Linked DNA regions of Tolumonas auensis DSM 9187. The protein of the gene in region 1 interacts with the protein of each later gene in a pairwise test. Links are inferred from orthologs where the notes say so. Each region holds a gene or a part of one and is shown on either strand. Other genes may lie near its edges.

The links.
Region 2: the proteins of TOLA_RS16040 (region 1) and helD interact in binary tests that used the Escherichia coli proteins (3 or more experiments, as listed by UniProt). The link is inferred for Tolumonas auensis DSM 9187 from one-to-one orthologs.

What each region holds. Positions count from the first base shown.
Region 1 is NC_012691.1:3,419,011-3,430,617, reverse strand. The notes cover bases 4,497-7,579. They hold TOLA_RS16040 (class I adenylate cyclase), read left to right. Parts: upstream 4,497-4,833; coding sequence 4,834-7,326; downstream 7,327-7,579. Other genes in these bases: TOLA_RS16035 (hypothetical protein), read left to right, coding at 7,447-7,579; hemC (hydroxymethylbilane synthase), read right to left, coding at 4,497-4,652. Also shown: TOLA_RS16065 (ammonium transporter), read right to left, coding at 1-407; TOLA_RS16060 (heme biosynthesis HemY N-terminal domain-containing protein), read right to left, coding at 735-1,904; TOLA_RS16055 (uroporphyrinogen-III C-methyltransferase), read right to left, coding at 1,916-2,986; TOLA_RS16050 (uroporphyrinogen-III synthase), read right to left, coding at 3,004-3,729; more of hemC, read right to left, coding at 3,726-4,496; more of TOLA_RS16035, read left to right, coding at 7,580-7,806; TOLA_RS16030 (Rdx family protein), read right to left, coding at 7,856-8,140; iron donor protein CyaY, read right to left, coding at 8,146-8,460; LPS translocon maturation chaperone LptM, read left to right, coding at 8,541-8,696; lysA (diaminopimelate decarboxylase), read left to right, coding at 8,712-9,962; dapF (diaminopimelate epimerase), read left to right, coding at 9,978-10,808; TOLA_RS16010 (DUF484 family protein), read left to right, coding at 10,805-11,503; tyrosine recombinase XerC, read left to right, coding at 11,496-11,607. UniProt on the Escherichia coli protein: Catalyzes the formation of the second messenger cAMP from ATP. Its transcript is probably degraded by endoribonuclease LS (rnlA), decreasing cAMP levels and the negative regulator Crp-cAMP, which then induces its own transcription again.
Region 2 is NC_012691.1:1,623,771-1,635,208, reverse strand. The notes cover bases 4,869-7,782. They hold helD (DNA helicase IV), read right to left. Parts: upstream 7,417-7,782; coding sequence 5,320-7,416; downstream 4,869-5,319. Other genes in these bases: TOLA_RS07500 (ABC transporter ATP-binding protein), read left to right, coding at 7,774-7,782; TOLA_RS07510 (MFS transporter), read right to left, coding at 4,869-5,217. Outside these bases: TOLA_RS07540 (site-2 protease family protein), read left to right, coding at 1-58; TOLA_RS07535 (DUF3144 domain-containing protein), read left to right, coding at 174-485; TOLA_RS07530 (hypothetical protein), read left to right, coding at 701-1,405; TOLA_RS07525 (thiopurine S-methyltransferase), read left to right, coding at 1,589-2,251; TOLA_RS07520 (sugar O-acetyltransferase), read left to right, coding at 2,804-3,364; TOLA_RS07515 (TIGR00645 family protein), read left to right, coding at 3,474-3,977; more of TOLA_RS07510, read right to left, coding at 4,021-4,868; more of TOLA_RS07500, read left to right, coding at 7,783-9,294; TOLA_RS07495 (ABC transporter permease), read left to right, coding at 9,301-10,371; TOLA_RS07490 (ABC transporter permease), read left to right, coding at 10,364-11,290; TOLA_RS07485 (BMP family ABC transporter substrate-binding protein), read left to right, coding at 11,316-11,438. UniProt on the Escherichia coli protein: Helicase IV catalyzes the unwinding of duplex DNA in the 3' to 5' direction with respect to the bound single strand in a reaction that is dependent upon the hydrolysis of ATP.

The DNA.
Region 1 (11,607 bases):
TAAACCAGACCCACAATCAGGAAGGAACAGCACAGCATCGGGTAGAAGCGGGCGCGTTCAGCGATACCGCCACTCACGATCGCCGGAATTGCGGCTGCAAAAGTCAGCAGAAAGAAGAACTTAGTTAATTCCAGCCCATTCTGGCTCATCAGCGTGCCGGCACTGCTGAGGAAACTCTTGTCGTAAGCCAGAAAATAACCGATGAAAAAATAGGCCAGCGTTGAGACGCCGAAATCGGTAATGATTTTAACCAGTGCGTTGACCTGGTTTTTGTTACGTACAGTACCAAGCTCCAGAAAGGCGAAGCCGGCATGCATGGCCAGTACCATGACAGCACCCAGTAATAAAAACAGGGTATCAGCACCACTGGTCAGGGTTGCAATTGCATTTGTGGTTTCCACCAACATCTCCTCTGTAGATTCAAATACCGCCCCATTTCTGTGCTTTGGTGGTGGTAATGTACTGAATTGAGTCTGTTTTTGACTCAAATTTGTGCTATTCCCCGTATTGGGGCGCTAAGAAGATTCACGAATTATGCCAATATGATTAATCATAATAATTCGTGTTATAAAACAATAACTTCTGTGTGGATACTACGAATATAGTAGGTATATGGCTGAAAGAGTTAACCATTTTGGTGCTATTGCGCACAAAAATAAGGCAATTAAAGAATAAAACAGCATGAAAGAAAGGATTCATAGAGTACCCTGCTGTATGACAGCAGGGTATGACTATCAGGATAAACTCAGACGGTAATATTCTGCGGCTTTTTCAAACAGACGCTGGTGTTCCATGATAGAAGCCAGTGCCCGCTGATCTCTGGTCGTTGGCTGCAGCGCCACACTGCGTTCCAGGTAACCCTGAGCAGGTACATACTGTTCCTGATGGTAATAGATATGGCCCAGAGCCGACAGCAACGCCGGTGACTGCGGATGCTGTTTCAGCTGACGCAGCAGCAGTTGCAGCAACTGGGAGTAATCACTGAGTTTCAGTTCGGCGCAACGTTGCCATAAAGCCTCATCTGCCTGTTTGCGCAGCAAGGGTGCCAGTTGCTCAAATGCAGCCTGATAGTGCTGTTGCTGAATAAGGGTATCAATCAGGGCCAGTTTTAATTGCGGTGTATGGCGTACGACGCGGGGTTGCTGCTGCCAGAAGGCCAGCAGTACATCTTCGTTCTGCTCCTGCAGAATTTTGCTGAACCAGGCCTGATAACATTGTTGCTGTGCGGCCGCGAAATCATCGTCGCTCAGCAACTGTTGTTTCCGCAGTAATGGCAGTAGTTCCAGTTCTTCCTGCCATGCCTGCTGAGCCTGATAGATGCTGCGTAAGCGTTGCAGGATCTGCGGATGCTGAGGCCAGCGCTGACGCAGCTGTTCCAGTAATTCACGGCTTTGCTGCCATTCGCCCTGATCCTGCAGCAGACGAACCTGGGTCAGCTGGATGGCCAGCTGGGCCTGCGGATCCAGTTCACCGGCTTTCAGCAGATATTCATCGCGTTTCTGATAAGCGCCCTGTGCATGCGCCGCTTCGGCAGCAGAGAGATAATTCAGCAACGGCAGATCACTTTGTCCGGCACTGCGCAGCATCAGATGTTCTGCGCGCTGATATTCACCTTCCGCCAGTGCGGTCATGCCTTTCTGGGTCTGGCGCTGTGCTTTCAGATAGCGGCGGTTTTGCCACCAGCCACGAATACCACGACGAACACTGAACAGGCGGCTCAGTAATCCTTCGGTCAGCAGTAACAGAAAGTAAAAGACAAACGCAATAATCGCGGCGGTGATAACACTCATTTCAATGGTGTAGTCAGCAACCGCAATCATCACATAACCCTGATGATCAGCCAGCTGCGGGCCCACTAACAGGGCGGCAGCCAGAATCACCAGTAAGACTATCAGACGGATCATCCTGTTTCTCCTCAGCGGGCTGCCGGTGCGGTTTGCCAGCGCTCAGCGAGCGTTTTTTCCAGCAGTGGCTGCACAGCAAAGGTTTTCGGATAGTGGCCGGTGATATCGGCTTCCTGCAGCGTGGTCAGCTCTTTTTGCATGAACTGGGTGGCGCTGTCATCCGCTTCGTAGTAATCACTGAGCCAGCTTTGTGCTTTCTGCAGATGATTACGGAAATTAGCCTGTTCCTGGCGCAATAAACTCAGTTGTGCCAGTTGCAGCTGTAAGCGCAGATTTTCCTGCAGATAGGCAGACTGCTCCGGTGACAGCAATGCTTCCACCTGACTGCTCCGGCGGCGGATAGTCACAAAGTGTTCGGCAAACTGTTTGGCACTCTTTTCCAGATTGGTTTGCCAGTCGCTTAACTGATCGCTGACTTCATCGCTGATCGGGTCTTGTTCCAGTTTTGGCTCTAATCCTTTGATTTTCAGTTGATCGATATTATCCAGCAGGGTGCCTACCCGCAGAGACAGGCCTTCACGATCGACTTCCGGTGCGGATTTTACGGCGGCAATATCTTCGGCCAGCGCTTTACGCAGCGGGATCAGTGACGGGTCTGCGATAGCCTGTATGCGGCTATCGGCATCGGTCAGTAAAATACCGGCAGTAACGAGATCCTGCTCCAGCCAGAGTTTGCGTCCGGCCATGCGCACCAGATAACCGGCTTCGGCCAGCATCCAGTCGTTCGGTCGCTGATGTTCTTTTTCCAGCCATTTCTGTTCCAGTTCCCGCTGACGGCCATCCAGTTTCAGCTGTTGTTCACCTAAGCTGGCCAGTGATTCTTTCACCACTGGTTGTGTTTCCAGCAAATCCTGCAGGGCGGATTGTTCGCTGCGGGACTGTTGCAGTTCATCGTGCAGCGTTGCCAGTTCCTGTGCCGTTTGTCGTTGTTGCTGATAAACATAGATGCTGAAGCCGCCGATACCGGCCATCAGGATCAGCAACAAACCGATTGCTGTTTTTGAGGAGCTGTTACGCTTTACGGTGTGTGGTTTCGGCTCTTGTCCGGCTGGCGGCAGAGCGGATTCCTGGGCTTCACTCATCTGTTTCATCCTCTGAATTATTCTGATAATGCAGCCGCCACAGCCTGATGCTGTGCGCCGGACATAATCGTTATTTGTTTAAATCCTGAATGCCTGATCTCTTCCGCGATGCGTTCGCTGGCAACAAACCAGCGTAGTGCTGATAACCAATTTCCGGCGGTATCGGGTAACAGGATCAGTAATTGCCGAAATAATTCACTACTAGTGATGATAACACTGTCCACCGCGGCTGCCTGCCATTCCTGTAATAAACGGGCGCCGTCTGTTTGCAGATAGTGACGACGGTAACATTCAACACAGGAAACCTGCGCACCGCGGTGGCGTAAGGTTTCCGTCAGCAGTTCGCGGCCACCGTTACCGCGCAGGATCACGATTTTCTTTCCGTTAACCGATTGCAGTGCGGGCTGCGCCAGCAAACCTTCGCTGCGGGCATCGGCAGGCGAGATGACGCGGAGCCCTTGTTGCTGCCATTCGGCTGCCGTCGCCGGGCCGACCGCCAGATAAGTCAGCGCTGGTGGCCACAGAATTTTTTGTTGCTGTAAGTGGCGGCTGGCAAATTGTACGGCAGCGGCACTCACCGCGAGGGTGATCTCCGCCTGCTTCAGCAGGGCTGGTAATAAGGCTAACTCATCGCCTGGCTGGTAAGTCAGTAACGGGCAGACTACCGGTGTGTGGCCGTCACGCCGCAAATATGCCGCCAGTTCACCGGCGGCAGGCTGCGGACGCAGGATTAACGGTGTCATGCGCCATAAACCGCACGCAGAATATCATCAGCACCCTGAACCAGCAGTTGTTCTGCCAGTAGCTTACCCAGTTCTTCGGCCTGTTCTTTCGGACCGGAAATATCGCCATGAATGATCTGTTTGCCATCCACAGATCCAACCAGACCACGCAGCCACAAATGATCGTTGTCCTGCATTTCCGCAAATGCGCCGATAGGGACCTGACAACCACCCTGCAGCGTGCGGTTCATGGCCCGTTCCGCCATCACACAGTAACGGGTGGTGGCATGTTCCAGTGATGCCAGTAATGCTAACGTTTGGGTATCACCGAGACGACATTCAATGCCGACCGCACCCTGGCCATTCGCAGGCAGGCTGAGCTCCGGGGGTAACCGTGAGCGGATCCGTTCTGCCTTGTCCAGACGACGTAAACCGGCGGCAGCGAGGATGATGGCATCATAGTCACCGGCATCCAGTTTGGCTAAACGGGTATTCACATTGCCGCGCAGATCGCGGATCACCAGATCCGGACGCTGCGCCCGCAGCTGACACTGCCGGCGCAGGCTGGAGGTACCGACCACCGCACCTTCCGGTAGTTCATATACGCTGGCAAAGCGGGAACTGACAAACGCATCGTACGGATCATCACGCTCACAGATCACCGCCAGACCGAGCCCGTCAGGAAAATCAACCGGTACATCTTTCATGGAATGCACGGCAATATCTGCCCGGTTTTCCAGCATGGCTTGTTCTAACTCTTTGACAAACAAACCTTTACCACCAATCTTGGCCAGCGGGGTATCGAGAATTTTGTCACCCTGCGTGCTCATCGGCACCAGCGTGACTTGTAATCCGGGATGATGAAGCTCAAGCTGTTGCTTAACGAAGTTGGCCTGCCACAGGGCCAGCGGGCTTTTTCGGGTAGCGATACGCAGTTCGGTCATAAGTGTCTGTACCAGCGGTTTTTACCGGATACTAACATGGTAGCAGATGGCGGTTGAACCCTGAGCGTTACATTGCACTATTCCGGGGAGGTTTACCGCGCTGTCAGCTGTGCTAACATGGGGAAATTACACCAGCCATTGCTGGCGAAGTGTCCGAATTTGATCAACTAAGGCCAAACGGTTGTTTAAACAGTTTGAGTTGCTGGTTGCCCGCTGTGATGCCATCAATCAGATCAAGATGGAACGGGCGCTGGAGGCAATGAACGAGGCGGGGCGGCGTATGCTCTCCATGCTGCCGGTTCTGCTGCATTATCATCATCCACACCTTCCGGGCTATGTCTCCGGTGAGGTGCCCTGTGGTATTGCCAATTTTCAGCCGGATGCGGCGCAACGCAAGTTTCTGTTTACCCAATGCGGTCATACGGCCGAGCCTGAAGTGAAAGAGTGCTGCCTGTCTGCGGTGTATACCATGGGCAGCACCTCGTCTATTGGCCAGAGTACGGTCTCCGATCTGGATATCTGGATTTGTCATGATCCGGCATTGTCTGCTGAGCGGCGGGCACTGCTGGAGCAAAAGTGTCAGTTCCTCTCCCGGCTGGCAGAACAGCACAGTGTGGAAATGAACTTTTTCCTGATCCCGGAAAATAAATTCCGCGTCGGTAACCAGGCTCAGGTTGGCCTGGATAACTGCGGCAGTGCGCAGCATCTGCTGTTGCTGGAAGAGTTTTACCGCAGTGCTACGCGGGTTGCCGGTAAGCGTCTGCTGTGGCCGTTGATCCCGGTCGAGCGGGAAGATGAATATGATGCACTGGCCGCAGCGCTGTTCAGCACCGGGATGATTTCCGAAGATGACTGGCTCGATCTGGGCGGCGTTGGTCATATTCCGGCGGAAGAGTATTTTGGTTCGGCACTGTGGCTGCTGTACAAAGGGCTGGATTCGCCTTACAAGGCGGTATTGAAAATTCTGGTCATGGAAGCCTATTCCGCAGAGTTCCCGCACACCGATCTGTTAGCCGTACAGGCGAAACGCTGGTTCCAGCAGCATGATGAATTCGGTTTATCGCTGGATGCCTATTATCTGATGCTGGATAAGGTCACGGATTATCTGACCAAGCTGGGGGATACCAAACGGCTGGATCTGGCGCGGCGTTGTTTCTATTTAAAAATCTGTGACCCGTTAAGCCGCAATGTGCCACCGCAACATGGTCGCTGGCGACGTGATTTGCTGGTTAAACTGGTGCGGGACTGGGGTTGGGATCATGCAACGCTGCAGCATCTCGACAGCCATGATCAGTGGAAAGTCGAGCAGGTTAAAACGGCCTATGAAGAGCTGCTGAGCTCGCTGATGCAAAGTTACAGCAAGCTGATCCAGTTTGCGCGCCGCAACAACATCAGTGAATCCATCAACCCGGAAGATATCGGGATTCTGTCGCGTAAACTCTATACCGCGTTTGAGGCGCTGCCGGGTAAGGTGCAGCGTATTAACCTGAAGATTGCGCCTGATTTGCATGAGTCGGATTTAAGCCTGATCCAGGTGCCGCCGGGACATCTGAACCGTCAGGGCTGGTATCTGTATAAATACTCGCTCAAACCGCACGATATTATCGGGCGGGCACCGCTGGAATATAACGGCTATCTTTCCAAGCTGGTGGCCTGGGCCTATTTTAATGGTCTGATGGTCGCGAATACGCGGATCGATATCCGGCAGGCGGGCTCCGATATCACCCGAACCTGTCTGCATCAGTTCTGTCAGGATCTGGCCGATACCTTCCCGGTGGAATTGCCGCCGGCAAGTAATCTGGCGCTGAGCCGGCCGTGTGAAATCCGTCATCTGGGGATTTTCCTCAATCTGGAGCGTGATCCGACGGCCGACTGGCCGGAAGAGATGCCGCCGGTGCTGGAACATGGCGAGGATATGCTCTGTTTCGGCGCGCGTCAGGAGTGCCTGATTGGTACGGTGGATCTGGTGTACCGGAATTCATGGAATGAAGTGCGTACGCTGCACTTTAACGGTCTGGATGCGGTTGTTGAGGCCCTGAGTACCATTTTAAGCAAGATGCATCAGGACGCTGCGGCACCGGATGCGATCGATGTGTTCTGCTACAGTCAGTATTACCGCGACGAGATCCGCCACCAGTTTACGGAACTGGTGAACTCCTGTATTTCGCTGCGTCTGGCGCTGGATAAACAGCGCATGGTGAAATTACTGTCCGTGGGTGAGCACCGGTATGCGCTGTTTCTGGAACGCCGCGGAGTCTCCGTGCGTCAGCTCAGCAGTGCGATCGATTTTTACCGTCAGGTGTCGGATAACAAACTGGAACGTCAGACCGCGGAGCCGGATAACGGGCTGCATGTGCCGCCGATCGTCGATGCGTATGCCAGTGAAGGCCTGATCCAGTATTTCTTTGAAGATAACGACAACGGTTTTAACGTCTATATTCTGGACGAAAATAACAAAGTCGAAATTTATCACGAATATGCCGGCAGCAAAGAAGATCTGGTGCAGAATGTCAATCGCTATTACACCATGACGCATCAGCGTTTCGACTTCACCGAACAGGTGATCAATTTCAATTTACCGCAGTTTTATGAGCTGGTGCCCGGTTCAGATTCACTGCAGGTCACGCCATACCGCTCCGCGATGCGGGAGATGCCGCAACAGGCATCCGGCTAACATTACCGCTGTTTTTTGTCCTTTGTTCAAAAGTGTAAAGAATCGCAAATCAGGATGAGAAGTATACCTGAAGGACTATTATCGCCTCCGCATTACGTCACATGACTTACGAGGTTGTAAATGAGTATGGGTATCAAAAAAGTTCTGCTGAGCTTGGGTCTGAGTGCTGTTGTTTCTGCTTTCGGTGTATCAATGGCGAATGCCAGTCCGGCCCCGGCGGATGATGAAGCCAGACAGGAATGCCCTGAAGGCCAGAAATGTGATCGTCCGGCTCCGGATACTAAAAAAGCCCGGAAACAGGGTGAAGAACGGACTAACAACGCAGCACCGGAAGGCAGAGAGCATTCTGAAGCCATGAACAGAGCTGAAGGCGACGAAAGCGCGCCTGCGCCACGTGATGAGCAGAAACAGTCAAAAGATCCGAAGGAAAAACCACCAAAAGACGGCAAACCACCGAAAGATGCGCCAGCCGAAGAGTGATCTGCATATAGCAAAACGGCTCCCTGAGGGAGCCGTTTTTGTTGGTAGATTAATATGTTTTCTTGTCGACATGTCCGAGATCGCGTTCCGGCGCGATCTGATCGCGTACCCGCTGCTTCAGTGCTTTGACATCCGGGAAGCCGCCATCCGCTTTACGTTCCCAGATACAGACGCCATTCACCAGAATTTCAAAACGGCCGCCGGTATCCGGATGTAAATTGACGCTGCCCAGTTCTTCACTGAAGGTATGTAACAGCTCTTGTGCCATCCACCCGGCGCGCAGCATCCAGTTGCACTGGCGGCAGTAGTAGATATCAACAACCGGTTTATCCATGATGTTTAACCTAACGTCACTTTTTCGCCGGACTGTTTACTGCAGGCGTCACTGAGTAATTCGATCAGCTCACGGCCACCGCGATTATCAATCCATTTGCCATCTTTCCAGTCGAAGTGATAGCCGTTTTCACGGGTCGCTACCCAGATCTGATGTAGCGGCTCCTGCTTGTTGATAATGATCTTGCTGCCGTTGACAAAAGTCAGCGTGACCACGCCGCTGTTGAGTTCACAATCAATATCGGTATCGCAATTATCTATGGCTTGTTCGATAAACTGGTAGCGCCCTTCCACCAGCGCGTGAAATTCACTGTCTTTCATTCCGGCTTGTCCTATTTGCATTTACTGCGATGAGTGAGATTATAGTGGTCCAAATTACTGAATCGCACAAGATCATGAAAATGCGCACATACAGTGTGGGTTTAGCACTGTTACTGACCGGTTTGCTGAGTGGTTGTGGCTTGAAAGGGCCACTGTATATGCCACAGCAGCCACCGGCACAACAGCAGCCTGCCCAGCCGCAAGACCAGACTGACAACCACCAGACCCAATCATAAGGAAACGATGGAGCCATGGATTTTTTTAATTATCGCGAAGATGGCGAACTGCTGGCCGAACAATGTGCAGTCAGTGAGTTAGTCGCCCAATACGGCACCCCTTTGTATATCTATTCCCGTGCGACCATCGAACGTCACTGGAAAGCGTTTGATGCCGCTGCCGGTGATGTGCCGCACCTGATCTGTTACGCGGTAAAGGCCAATGGCAACCTCGCGATCCTGAACCTGCTGGCGCGTCTGGGTTCCGGTTTTGACATCGTTTCCGGCGGTGAGCTGGCGCGTGTTATTGCCGCCGGCGGGGATGCGAAGAAAGTCGTGTTCTCCGGTGTCGGTAAAACCGAAGAAGAAATGCGTTATGCATTGGGGCAGGACATTCTCTGCTTTAACGTGGAATCAGAGCCGGAACTGGAACGCCTGAATCAGGTGGCGGGTTCTATGGGGAAAGTGGCGCGGATTTCTATCCGTATCAACCCGGATATCGATGCCGGTACCCACCCGTATATCTCTACCGGTCTGAAACAGAACAAATTCGGTATTCCGATTGAACGCGCACCGGAAGTGTACCGCTACGCGGCCAGCCTGCCGAACCTGCAGATCACCGGTGTGGATTGCCATATCGGTTCGCAGCTGACTGAAATCTCTCCGTTCCTTGAAGCAGTCGATAAACTGCTGGCCCTGATCGATGAATTATCGGCTGCCGGCATCAAAATTCATCATCTGGATGTGGGTGGTGGTCTGGGTGTGAATTACAACGACGAAACACCACCGCACCCGAGCGAATATGCACTGGCACTTAAACAGAAACTGCAGGATCGCGATCTGACGCTGATGTTTGAACCGGGCCGTGCGATTATGGCCAATGCCGGTATTCTGGCGACCAAAGTGGAATATCTGAAAGCGGGTGAAGATCGTCATTTTGCGATTGTCGATGCCGCGATGAACGACCTGATCCGTCCGTCACTGTACAGTGCCTGGATGAATATCATTCCGGTGAACCGTTCGCTGCCGCGTGATGCGCATCACTACGATGTCGTGGGTCCGATTTGTGAAACCGGCGATTTCCTGGGTAAAGATCGCGAACTGGCGATTGCACCGGGTGATTATCTGGTAGTCCGTTCCGCCGGCGCGTATGGTTTCTCGATGGCGTCTAACTATAACGCCCGTTCCCGTGCCGCAGAAGTGCTGGTGGACGGTGAACAGCCGCATCTGGTGCGTGAGCGTGAACCGCTGGCATCGCTGTGGCAATTTGAACATCTGTTGCCGTAACAGGAGTCAGGCTGCATGTTGATCCAGTTTTCCAAAATGCACGGTCTGGGAAATGACTTTGTGGTGGTTGATGGCGTCACGCAGAAGGTGTTTTTTAATGCGGAAACGCTGAAACGCCTCGGTGATCGTCATTTTGGTATCGGTTTTGACCAGCTGCTGCTGGTCGAACCGCCGTATGATCCTGATCTCGACTTCCACTATCGTATTTTTAATGCCGATGGTTCGGAAGTGCAGCAGTGTGGTAACGGTGCGCGCTGTTTTGCCCGTTTTGTGCGTCTGAAAGGGCTGACCAACAAAGACCGTATTGCGGTCAGTACGGTCAGTGGCCGCATTGTGCTGCAACTGGAAGATAACGATCAGGTTACGGTCAACATGGGCGTACCGGAGTTTGAACCGGCCAAGATCCCGTTCCGGGCCCTGAAAGCCGAGAAGCTTTATCTGCTGCGCGTTGCCGAACAAACGGTGATGTGTGGAGTCGTGTCGATGGGGAACCCTCATTGCGTGATCGAGGTGCCGAGTGTGAAAGATGCTCCGGTTGAAACACTGGGACCGAAACTGGAGTCGTTTGACCGGTTCCCTGAGCGGATCAATGTCGGTTTCATGGAAGTGGTTTCTGCCAGTGAAATCAATCTGCGGGTGTATGAGCGTGGTGCTGGTGAAACACTGGCCTGCGGCACCGGCGCCTGTGCCGCCGTCGTGGTTGGTATTCAGCAGGAGAAACTTAAAGGCCGTGTGAAGGTGAATCTGCCCGGCGGTTCGCTGTATATCTCCTGGAATGGCCCTGGCAGCCCGGTTTACATGACCGGTCCGGCAGAGCATGTCTTCGACGGACAAATCGAATTATGAGTATCAACATGGGTGCACTGGAGTCGATGCTGGAAGAGAACCGCATAGCCGATTATCTGAAGCAACATCCGGATTTTTTCCTGCGGCATAAAGAGTTGCTGGAAGAGATAGCGGTGCCCCATGAACAGCGCGGTACGGTGTCGCTGTTTGATGTGAAACTGGAGCGGCAGCGCGAGCGTCTGCAGCAGCTGGAAGATGAACGGCAGGAGCTGCTGGCGAATGCCACCCGCAACGAGTTTATCTTCCGCGTCTATACCGATGTCTATCCGGCGCTGTTCGCCTGCACGTCAATGCGGCAGTTATGGAAGTGTCTGCATTCCACGTTTCGTGAACGGTTGCGGATCCCGGCCTGTGCGCTGTGGGTGAATCAGGCGCGGGTGAAAGCCAAGCGCTTTGATAAGCCCTATGAGATGGAATATCCGCTGTTTCAGCGCTTGTGCCTCTATCCGATGGCCGATCAGCTGGTCTATTTCGGCCGCGTCAATGATTGCGACCGGGAGCTGATTTTCGGGCAGGGCTCGCTGGTGCACTCGATGGCCCTGCTGCGGCTCGGGGAGTATGGCGAATGGGGCTTTCTGGCCTTTGGCCATGCTAATCCGCAGCATTATCAGCCGGGGATGGACAGCCTGCTGCTGGAGCAGTTAGGCCGGTTCGTGACCTTGTTGCTGCCGACACTGGCCCGTTCCTGTGAGTGAGTCACTGTCCTCTGTCTTACATACCTATCTGGAATACCTGCGCGTCGAGCGCCAGCTCAGTGCGCATACCCTCAGTAATTATCAGCGGCATCTGCAGGCGTTAA
Region 2 (11,438 bases), 1.8 Mb from region 1 along the record:
GGGGCCATTAATCCGAGGCATTACAAATGTCTTTATCTCCATTCTGCAGTTCAAATAACTTTGTTAAACCGGAAACTATTTTTTCATTTACAAAACCATGAAACATCTTCACATTGCTCACTGCGCAGGGCCCGCTACCCGGTTCTGGCCTGCTGACTGAATAGGAGAAATATATGAGTGACGAAATGCAAGAAACACAAGAAACACAAGAAATCCAGGATGAAGCATTCTGGGACCGCATTGATGAGGTTGTTGATCTGGCTAATCAACAAACAGAACATGCTGAAAGTGATGATGTAAGCTCTTCTTTGCTTTACGCGACAGCACGGTTTAATGCATACCTTCTTGCATCCTCAGCTGAAAATGCTGATGAAATAAAAGCTGGCAAAGAGTCCGCAGTTGAATATTTTACGGAGAAATATCGTCAGCTTCTCATTGAGAACATTGATGATTACATAGAAAATTTCGACGAATACAATTCGTAAGCTCTATATACAGAGCACAGGACTGGTCAGGTCACCGGCCATGGCCAGTCAGTTTTTCCTTCTGAATCAACATTCCTGCGCAAGTTGCCACTATCAGGCTTGATGTGTGCCCCAATAGTGTGACAAACAATCAAATATTAGAATTGTTTAATATACCCGTCATTGATCATTGCTATAGTTGATACTAATTCATCAATTAGTCCTGAGATCGTGTTATGAAGAGATTAATCATAGCGAGCGCTTTAACACTATTTTTGTCCACAACCTATGCTGCTGATGCTTTTACCGATGCAATGCAACAGGCTTATGCGCCATACCGGGTTGCCTTATTTAAAACAAATAATGGCACTCCGGATGAGGCAACAAAAAGCGTTCAGCAAGCCAAACAGGCCTGGAAGAAAATAACAGACCAATTTTCGGCTCAACCCCCTGCCCCTTATGATCGTGACGAAAAATTTGCAGCTACATTAGAAACGGTAATGCAGGTTTATAACCAGGCCGAAGAACAGGCGACACAGAAACAACTGGCTAAGTCTCATGAAACGCTGGAGAAAGTCCGGGAAGCACTTGCTGATCTCCGGCATCGCAACCAAGTGATCATTTATAGTGATCATATGAATGCATATCACTCTGTGATGGAGCAAATACTGGAGGAAAACAAGAAAATACTGGCCGAACCGGATGGTATTCAGCAACTAACCGCAAAAGCAGGCGTGTTGATCTACCTCAGTGAAAAACTTCGTACCGAAGCACCAGAGCAATACCGCAATAATGCTGAATTCACCAAGTTAATTGATAGCCAAAAATCTTCTGTGGATGCACTTCGGGAAGCGTTATTTAAAAATGATGCACCGGCCATTCATGCTGCAATCACCAAACTGAAAATGCCTTACTCTAAATTATTTCTGAAGTTTGGCTAAAACCTGACACAGAGAGCTTTGGCGATGTGTGGTTCAATGCTTTCCGGTCTTGCCAGATTTATACTGTTGGCTATTTGAACTGAAACCATGCTAGCTTCAGGTAAACCACCTTATGTTCGCATGGTCCGTTCGCATTCTGCAGAACTCATCCTGTACACATTATGAAACAGGAGACGAGTTTCGATGAGTAATCAACGCTGGAAGAATAAATGGAAACAGGATGATATCGGTTTCCACCAACTACACATTAATCCTCTGTTGCCACAATTCTGGCCAAATCTTAATTTAACAGCCGGCGATACAGTGCTGGTACCTTTGTGTGGCAAGAGTCTGGATATGAGCTGGTTCCTGGCTGAAGGGTATAAGGTTATTGGTATAGAGCTCAGCAACATCGCCATTCAGGCTTTTTTTGCCGAACGAAATATAGTCCCTACCCGTTCACGGCATGGTCGCTTTATCCGCTGGCAGCACGATGATATTCAGATTTGGTGCGGTGATCTGTTTGATCTCAGTGAAGCGGATTTACGCGGTGTCAGTGCGATCTACGATTGTGCTGCGCTGACTGCATTGCCACCTGAAAGTCGCATTCAATATGTCCGGCATCTTAGTACTATGTTGCCTGCAGATATTCAGCTATTACTGCTCACCACCGAATCTATCGATACCCTTTCTGCTGAACAACCATCTGTCATCGACAGTGAAGTCGCAAGTCTTTTTCAGTCCTGGTTTAGCGTTGAATTATTGCATGGTAATCAATGCATTAAGGTTGACCCGGAATATCCTGAAGAATCAGCACGATTACTTGAGGAAAAAGTTTACCGGATGCAATTTCACGCCGTTGCATAGTTCATGGTACTCCCCCTCTTAGTTTTGGCTAACAACCAGCGGTTTTTGTTCAGACCACTGGTTGTGATGGTTTCTCGGTAGTGGGGATTTTTCTTTTTGGGTAAACACACAATATTGAACATAATAGTTGTGACGACGAATATAAGAAAGCAAAAATAAACCCGGCGCATGATAGTGCCGGGTTTGATTCAATGAAAACCGGGAAGGATGTTAAGCACTATTGCGGGTGTTTTTTCTCCCGTTTGATAGCTTTTTTCTCTTTATCAGTCATTGCTGGTTTTTTCTTTTGCTCTTTATTGCTTTGCCATATCTTGCCCATGATCTTGCTCCTCATCGGTACCAGAAGAACGCAGGTGCATTTTAAGTATAGATCGGGATTTCAGGATTTAGTGTCAATTTGTGTAGCCATCGCTATGCCAGATGGATTTGTATGATTTGTGAGTCTATTCACAGATTGTTTCTGTAACAAAAATGTAACCGGTTTCTTTGGTAGACTAAACACCAGCCTGAATCGACTTAATATAGTCATACCAACGAATAAGGAATGAAGCCATGGCAAAAACACAACGCGAATTAATGACCGCCGGAGAATTTTACGATGCCGGCGATCCTGAGCTGTCTGCAGCCAGACACGCCTCCGCGGATCTGCAATTTGAAATCAACAATCTGCGCCCGTCAGATAAAGAAACACGCAAACAGTTATTACAAAAACTGATCGGCTCATATGGTGAACAGTTTTACATCACTCCCCCGTTTCATTGCGATTATGGTTTTAATATCACGTTTGGCGAACGTTTCTATGCCAATTTTGGTTGTACCATTTTAGACGTGGCGCCAGTCATCATTGGTGATGATGTGATGTTTGGTCCTTCAGTGCAGATAGTGACAGCGACCCATCCTCTCGATTCAGCGACGCGTATCAGTGGTGTTGAATATGCGAAACCCATCACTATTGGTTCGAAAACATGGCTGGGAGCAGGCGTTATAGTTTGTCCTGGTGTCACCATCGGTGAAGGTTGTGTGATTGGGGCTGGCAGTGTTGTAGTTAAAGATATTCCTGACTATTCAATAGCGGTGGGAAATCCTTGCCGGGTGATTCGCTCCACAACCTGAGCGCTAATCAGTTCACTCGATTCGCATCTGACAAGTGTAATGAGGGTTGACCACAGCTACTGTCTCGACGAAACTAACATCATCATTAACACTTTGATTACAAGTTATCATGGAACGCTTTATTGAACGCTTGATGTATTCTGCCCGCTGGATCATGGCCCCTATCTATCTGGGGTTGAGCCTTGCATTGCTTGCTCTGGGCATTAAGTTTTTTCAGGAAGTTTTTCATATCTTCACCGTGATCATTTCCATGAAAGAAGTGGAGCTGATACTGATCATTTTGTCGCTGATTGATATTTCGCTGGTCGGTGGACTTATTGTAATGGTCATGTATTCCGGGTACGAAAACTTCGTTTCCCGCCTTGATCTGGACGATCACGATGACAAATTGAGCTGGTTAGGGAAACTGGACGCGGGTTCTCTGAAAAACAAAGTTGCAGCATCGATTGTCGCTATTTCATCTATTCATCTGCTGAAAGTTTTCATGAACACGGAGAATATCGCTGATGATAAGATCAAATGGTACCTGCTGATCCATATCACATTCGTTATGTCTGCATTTGCGATGGGCTATCTTGATAAGCTATTACGTGATAAAGATTCACCTCATTAAAAAGAAAAAGCCTGACTAATTACAGTCAGGCTTTCTTTTAACACTATTTATTGCTTTTTAATGTAGGCAGCAAGGCGGTAATTACCCCCATCAGCGGCAACCAGCCACAGAGCTGATAAACATATTCAATACCATAGTGATCCGCTAGTTGCCCCATCAACGCGGCACCAATACCCGCGATACCAAATGCGAAGCCGAAGAATAATCCGGAGATAGTACCGACTCTGCCGGGTACCAACTCCTGCGCATAAACCAGTATGGCTGAAAAAGCAGAAGCCAGAATAAAGCCAATCACAAATGACAGAACTGATGTCCAGAATAGATCGGCATGAGGTAACGCCAGCGTGAATGGCGCAACACCCAGAATGGAGAACCAGATCACTCGTTTACGACCAACCTTGTCACCGATAGGCCCACCCAGTACAGTCCCTGCAGCAACAGCAAACAGGAAGATAAACAGATGGTACTGCGCATTCTGTGCGTTCAGACCAAAATGATGCATCAGATAAAAGGTGTAGTAATTAGTCAGACTCGCCAGATAGAGATATTTTGAGGTGATCAGCAGAAGCAGCACACCGAGAGCCATCATGATTCTGGTGCGGGATAACCCGGATTCTCTGGAGGTAATATTTAACTTCTGACTACGGTGTTGTTGCCGATACCAGTTTCCCACCTTCCATAAAATAAACATGGCCAGCAGTGCTGCCAGTGAAAACCAGGCCAGACTCCCCTGCCCGAATGGGAAGATGATAACTGCGGCCAGCAAAGGACCTGTCGCTGTACCCGCATTCCCACCCACCTGAAAGATGGACTGAGCCAAACCATGTCTGCCACCGGAAGCCATGCGGGCAACCCGTGATGATTCCGGATGGAAAATTGAAGACCCTAGCCCCACCATGGCGGCAGCTATTAGTAAAAGCGGGAACGTGTGCGCCTGACTCAGCAGTAACAGACCGACACAGGTTGACCCCATACCCACGACCAGAGAATAAGGTTTGGGGTGTTTGTCGGTATAAAAACCAACCATCGGCTGCAAAATAGACGCTGTTAACTGATAGGTCAGCGTCAGCAGACCAATTTGAGTGAAATTAAGATCGTAATTGCCTTTCAGCAACGGATAGATAGCGAAAATAAGCGACTGCAGCATGTCATTAAGAAAATGCGACATACTGATAGCACCAAGAACCCGAAAACGCGTATCACTCGCTTTCGGCTGAACAAGAGCCTGAGAATCTTCCATAAGAATTTTTTGCTAAATAAAGAAAACCAGAGAGATACATTCTAACGTGATTTGAATCACATCAGCGGATTTTGTTTTTCTTTCTGTCCGGTTAGCGGAAACTTAGAATGCTGATACAAACTCATCCGTACAGACCGGATATTTCTGATTAATCAATTCCGAGATGAACGGTGAAGGTTCTGCAGGGTGATATACCAGATAGACCCGGTGACGAGCTCTGGTCAGCGCGACATAAAACAACCGTCTCTCTTCTGCATAAGAAAACGTTTCTTTCTCAGGCAATAAAAACTCAAGGATCGGATCTGTCTCTTTCAGGCTGGGGAACCCATATTTGCCGTTGTTCATCCCCAATGCAATGACGTAGTCTGCTTCTTTCCCTTTAGATGCGTGTACGGACATAAACTCAATGTCCAGATACGGATACTGGAATTCCATCTGTCGTTTAAGAATGACTGGACTATCATCACCCAGCAGAAAATTAAACCGGGCCAATACTGCAACTGACGTTTTCTGCTCGGAATAAACAGGCACATCCTGATTGAGATGATGTAATACCTGATGCAATCCCCGCTCTGAAACGGATGCCTGTACCAGAGATACGGCAGGATGCGCCACTATTGAAGCGGAGTTAATTGTTTTATTTATCTGCTCCGGATTTTTCAGTACAAACCCGGAGGCAACTTCACCAATCTTATTATTAAACCGGAACGTGGTATCAAGTGCAGTAGTCGCGGTCGCACCAAATATAGATTCAAATTGGCGGGTGATATTGATATCACTACCCGTAAAACGATAGATCGATTGCCAGTCATCTCCCACGGCAAACAGTACCGTGTCATCCCGCTGAGCTAACAAAGCCTTAAGCAAGCGGGCGCGTTCCTGACTGATATCCTGAAATTCATCCACCAGAATATGCTGATAGGGTGAGCAATAACGGCCCGACTCGACATACTCGATCGCTTTACCAATCATATCGGCAAAATCAATTTCATTTCTTTCCGTTAAATGTTGCTCGTAAGCAGCTAACACAGGCTGAAACAGTGACAGAAAGAGAGAAAAACGCACACTGCTACGTTGTTTTTTTATATCAGTAGCGAATGCCGGGAATGTCAGGTGTGATTGTTTAAATAACAGCAGGAAGTCAGCTATCAGCAGGGAGAAATCAGCTGCTGATTTCGGATAGGCACGATCTGTACAAAACTGACTGACTTTCTTTTTATATGCCTCATTCATCATCAGCTGACCAATAACATCACCAATGAACTGCATGAATGCCGCATTATTCTCAACGAAAGGCGTGATAACAGGCCATTTACCTTCCACTTTGCCAATGATCTCAAGCCCGAGTGCATGGAAGGTTTTAATAACAGGCGTTGCGTTCTTTAAAAGTGGTCGCAGGCACTTATCCTGTCGTTCCTGCATTTCTCCGGCTGCTTTTTTAGCAAAGGCCAACATCAGAATTTTTTCCGGCTGAGCTTGTGCCGTTACTAACAGATACCCTGCCCGACCAATCATCGTGCTGGTCTTGCCGGTTCCCGCCCCGGCTAAAACCAGATTATGGTCTTCATTGATAATACAGGCTTTGCGTTGTGCCAACGTTAATGTGTTCTTCTCAATATGGTCAAAAAACGACTGACACCGGAGTAACTCTTGTTTCAGGAATTTTGTGTTTGCCCGTTTTACTTTCTCTTCAGCAAAAGAAACAAAATCAGCCGAATATTTCAATGCGGCCAATTGAGAAGAAGTAGCAAAACATTCCCGTAAATAAACAGAGGTGTTCTTCAGAAGCCGGCGGCAACGTTCCACCAAATGCCGGCATTGCGATGAGCGCCGGAAAGATGACGCATCCAGAAAGGTCTGTATCTCGGTTTTAAGCTGTTTTGCTTCCTGATACTCAGCCTGTAATTGTTGCTGAACATGAAGTTTCAACGAATCATTCAGTAATTCTGAAAATTGGCGTAATTGCGATGCTGAGAAGCCTTTATACAGATACGATTTCTTAGCGGTAGTCACAGATAAATGCGACCAGAACAGACGCCGCTTGATCTTCGGCAATGAACTCATACGGCTGAATGGCAATACCATCTTTTTCTTACCATCAGAAATCTGCAGTCCTTTACTCTGCAACGTCAGCACCGATGCCGGATGCCTGAACAGCAGATTCGTCAGCCAGTTGTTCTTAATTTCGTAAGTATTCATTTAATAATTCATGTACAGAGCCCGCACCTAAAGATAACACGGGAAAAAGCTAATCTTTCATCCAGTTGGCCTGTAATCTGCACTTAATCTGGCAGCACAAAGAAAAATGCCATTACATGGCTATAAAACATACACAGAGTGATTCAGCCTCAGCTAAAATACCAAAAGGTTGTGTTCAGGCTGAATCTTTAACGCAACACATAGTGTTTGGCACATTATTCCGGTAATCATGGCTCTGCATGGTGATTTTTTCGCTGATCAGTGAATTTACATGCAGAAAAAATGGCAAATTGGACAATTTTTTGCTTAACTCGCACATCAATTTTTTACACCCGCAAACGGAGTGTCGTAAAGAGGATGACAACACATCATTACCAGCTTGAATTGTGGGATATCACTAAGCAATATCCCGGCTGTCTTGCGAACAACAAGATCAATTTGAAGCTCGAACGTGGTGAAATCCATGCACTATTGGGTGAAAATGGTGCAGGAAAGTCAACCTTGGTCAAAATCATTTATGGTTTGGTGACCCCGGACAGTGGTTCCATCGTGTGGGATGGGCAGGAGTTGCAAATCCGCTCTCCTTCTCATGCGCGTGAATTGGGCATCGGTATGGTGTTTCAGCATTTTTCGCTGTTCGAAACACTGACCGTCACGGAAAACATCGATTTGTGTTTAACCCCTTCAATGCGGGAACAGATTGGTGATCTAGCAGGACGCATCCGTGAGCTGTCGGGAAATTACGGATTGAATATTGATCCAGATCGTTATGTGTTTAGCTTGTCCATGGGCGAACGCCAACGAGTCGAAATTCTTCGCTGTCTGATCCAGCAGGTAAAATTACTCATTCTTGATGAACCAACTTCCGTGCTGACACCGCAGGAAGTGGATAGTCTGTTTGTAGTATTACGCCAGCTGGCTTCGGATGGCTGCACGATCCTGTTTATCAGCCATAAACTGAAAGAAGTGACTGCACTCTGCCATAAAGCAACAATATTGCGTGGCGGACGAGTTACCGGTGCCTGCGTGCCTGCAAATGAAACACCGGAAAGTATCGCCCGCATGATGGTGGGTGACAGTGCTATTGCCGAAACTTACGAACGTCGTTCCAGCAAGAAAATTAATCTTGCGGTGAAAGACCTCTCTCTGCCGGCACCGAATCCGTTTGCCTGTGCCTTGAAACAGCTTAATTTTTCCCTGCGTGGCGGTGAAATTCTCGGTATTGCCGGGGTCGCCGGTAACGGACAGGAAGAACTGTTAAGCGTACTGAGTGGCGAATGGCTCAGCCCTCATAGTGATCAAATCATTATGAATGGCAAACCCGTCGGACGCCTGAAAGTCGGTAATCGCCGTCAGCTCGGTATGGCTTATGTTCCGGCAGAACGTCTGGGGCATGGTGCCGCGCCGAAAATGAGTCTGCGCGAAAACCTGCTGCTAACAAATGCGACACTGGGGTTAAAACGCTGGGGTTGGGTGAAATGGAACAAAGTTTCTGCCCGTACCCGCGATGTGATTGAGCAACATCAGGTGAAATGTCATAACGAACATGCACCGGCGCACTCACTGTCCGGCGGTAACCTGCAGAAGTTCATCATTGGTCGTGAACTGGCTCTTGAGCCTAATGTGTTTGTTTGTGCTCACCCGACCTGGGGGGTAGATATTGGCGCAGCAAATGCGATCTATCGTGAACTGATGGAACTGCGCGATCGTGGCGCAGCAATAGTCGTAATCTCTGAAGATCTGGATGAACTGTTCCTGATCAGTGACCGTATTGCCGCCTTGTTTGATGGCCATCTGTCACCTCTGGTTAAAACACAGGAAACCAGCACGAATCAGATCGGTCAGTGGATGGCCGGACAATTTCTGGAGCAGGAATAAACCACCATGTGGCAATTTCAACCTCGTACTTTTATCCCATGGTATCTGCAGCTGGTTTCACCGCTGATCGCGGTGTGCCTGACTATTCTGCTGGGAATGGGATTATTTAGTTTTCTGGGCAAAGATCCGCTGCATGCTATGTATGTGTTCTTTATCAGCCCACTTTCCGATGGTTACAACGTCGGTGAGTTATTAGTCAAAACCGCGCCGATGCTGCTTTGTGCGGTCGGTCTGGCGCTGTGCTATCAGGCTAATCTGTGGAATATCGGTGCCGAAGGCCAGCTGTTGCTGGGCGCGGTAGTCGGTAGTGCAGTCAGTCTGCAATTTGCAGACTCTTCCATGAGTGTCTGGCTGGCGATGATCGCCGGAGTCCTGGCCGGGATGGCATGGTCAGGGATTGCGATTGCATTGCGGCAGTGGTTTAACAGTAACATCATTCTGACCACCATCATGCTGAACTACATTGCACTTTATACACTGCAATGGGCTGTGCATGGTCCGCTGAAAGATCCGGAAGGCATGGGTTTCCCTGAATCAGCCTTGTTTGCGGATACACAGTTACTGCCGATTCTGATTGAAAATACCCGTGTCCATCTGGGTGTGCTCTTTGCATTGCTGGCAGCAATTCTGTCCTGGATCTTACTGCGCTTCAGCTGGCTGGGTTTCCAGATCCGGGTATTAGGTCATGATGAGTCATCGGCACATTATGCCGGTTTCTCCATCCGTCGCTTACGCTGGGGAATTATGCTTTTTTCCGGTGCGCTTGCCGGTCTGGCTGGTGCCAGTGAAGTATCAGGCCCGATTGGTCAGCTGATTCCTGCGGTCTCTCCCGGTTATGGTTATGCCGCAATCATCGTGGCATGGCTGGGGCGTTTGCACCCGCTTGGCATGTGTGTATCCGGTCTGTTCCTGGGGCTGATTTACATGGGCGGTGACATGGCTCAGATTGAGCTTGGTGTACCTACCGCTATTACCGGTCTGTTCCAGGGCTCATTATTGTTCCTGTTGCTGGCAAGCGATTTTCTGTTGCGCTATCGCCTGGTTAAAGTGAAGTCGAAGGAAACTCAGAATGGATAATGAACTGCTTCTGCAAATTCTGACGGCAGCCATTAAAACCGGAACACCGTTGCTGCTGGTTGCCCTGGGTGAAATGATTTGTGAGAAATCAGGTGTCCTGAACCTCGGTCAGGAAGGCATGATGCTAATGGGTGCGGTATGTGGTTTTATCGCCACATCAAACACAGGTTCTCTCGTCTTTGGCATCATGATGGCCATGCTGGCAGGAACCCTGATGTCACTGCTGTTTGGTGTGATCAGTATGCACCTGCGGGCCAATCAGGTTGCTACCGGCCTGGCTCTGACTATTTTTGGTACCGGTCTGAGCGCCTTTATCGGCTCCACTTATGTCGGCCAGACGGTTAAAGGTTTCCAGGCGTTTGTTATTCCGGGTTTATCAGATATCCCTTTCATCGGTGCTCTGCTTTTCAAACATGACCCGCTGATTTATCTGAGCTGGTTGCTTGCCATCGTGGTTGGCTGGTTCTGTGTTAAAACCCGCGGTGGTCTGATTCTGCGTGCTGTGGGCGAAAACCCGCATAACGCGAATGCCATTGGTTTACCGGTGCTTAAAGTCCGTTATCTGGCAATTCTGTTCGGTGGCGCAATGGCTGGTCTGGCCGGTTCTTATATGTCGCTGGTTTATACTCCGATGTGGATGGAAAACATGACCGGTGGTCGTGGCTGGATCGCATTGGCACTGGTTGTTTTCGCTTCCTGGAAAACCAAGAACCTGATACTGGGTGCTTACCTGTTCGGTCTTGCCAGTATTATGCATCTGGTTCTGCAGGGCTTGGGCATGAAAATATCCCCTAGCCTGCTGGCAATGCTGCCGTATCTGGCGACGCTAATTGTAATGATTTTTATCGGTTCTAACCGGATGAAAGAAAAACTGTCTGCCCCTATGTCGTTGGGTCAGACTTTTGATTCCAGAGTATAATTTTTCATTGATCGGAGAAATACGCATGAAGACAAGGATTTTTCGTTTACTGGCTGTAGCCGCATTAACTGCTGGCTGCTCTATTGCTTCAGTTTCAGCCGCAGAAGAACCAATGAAAGTTGGTTTTATTTACGTTGGCCCAGTTGGT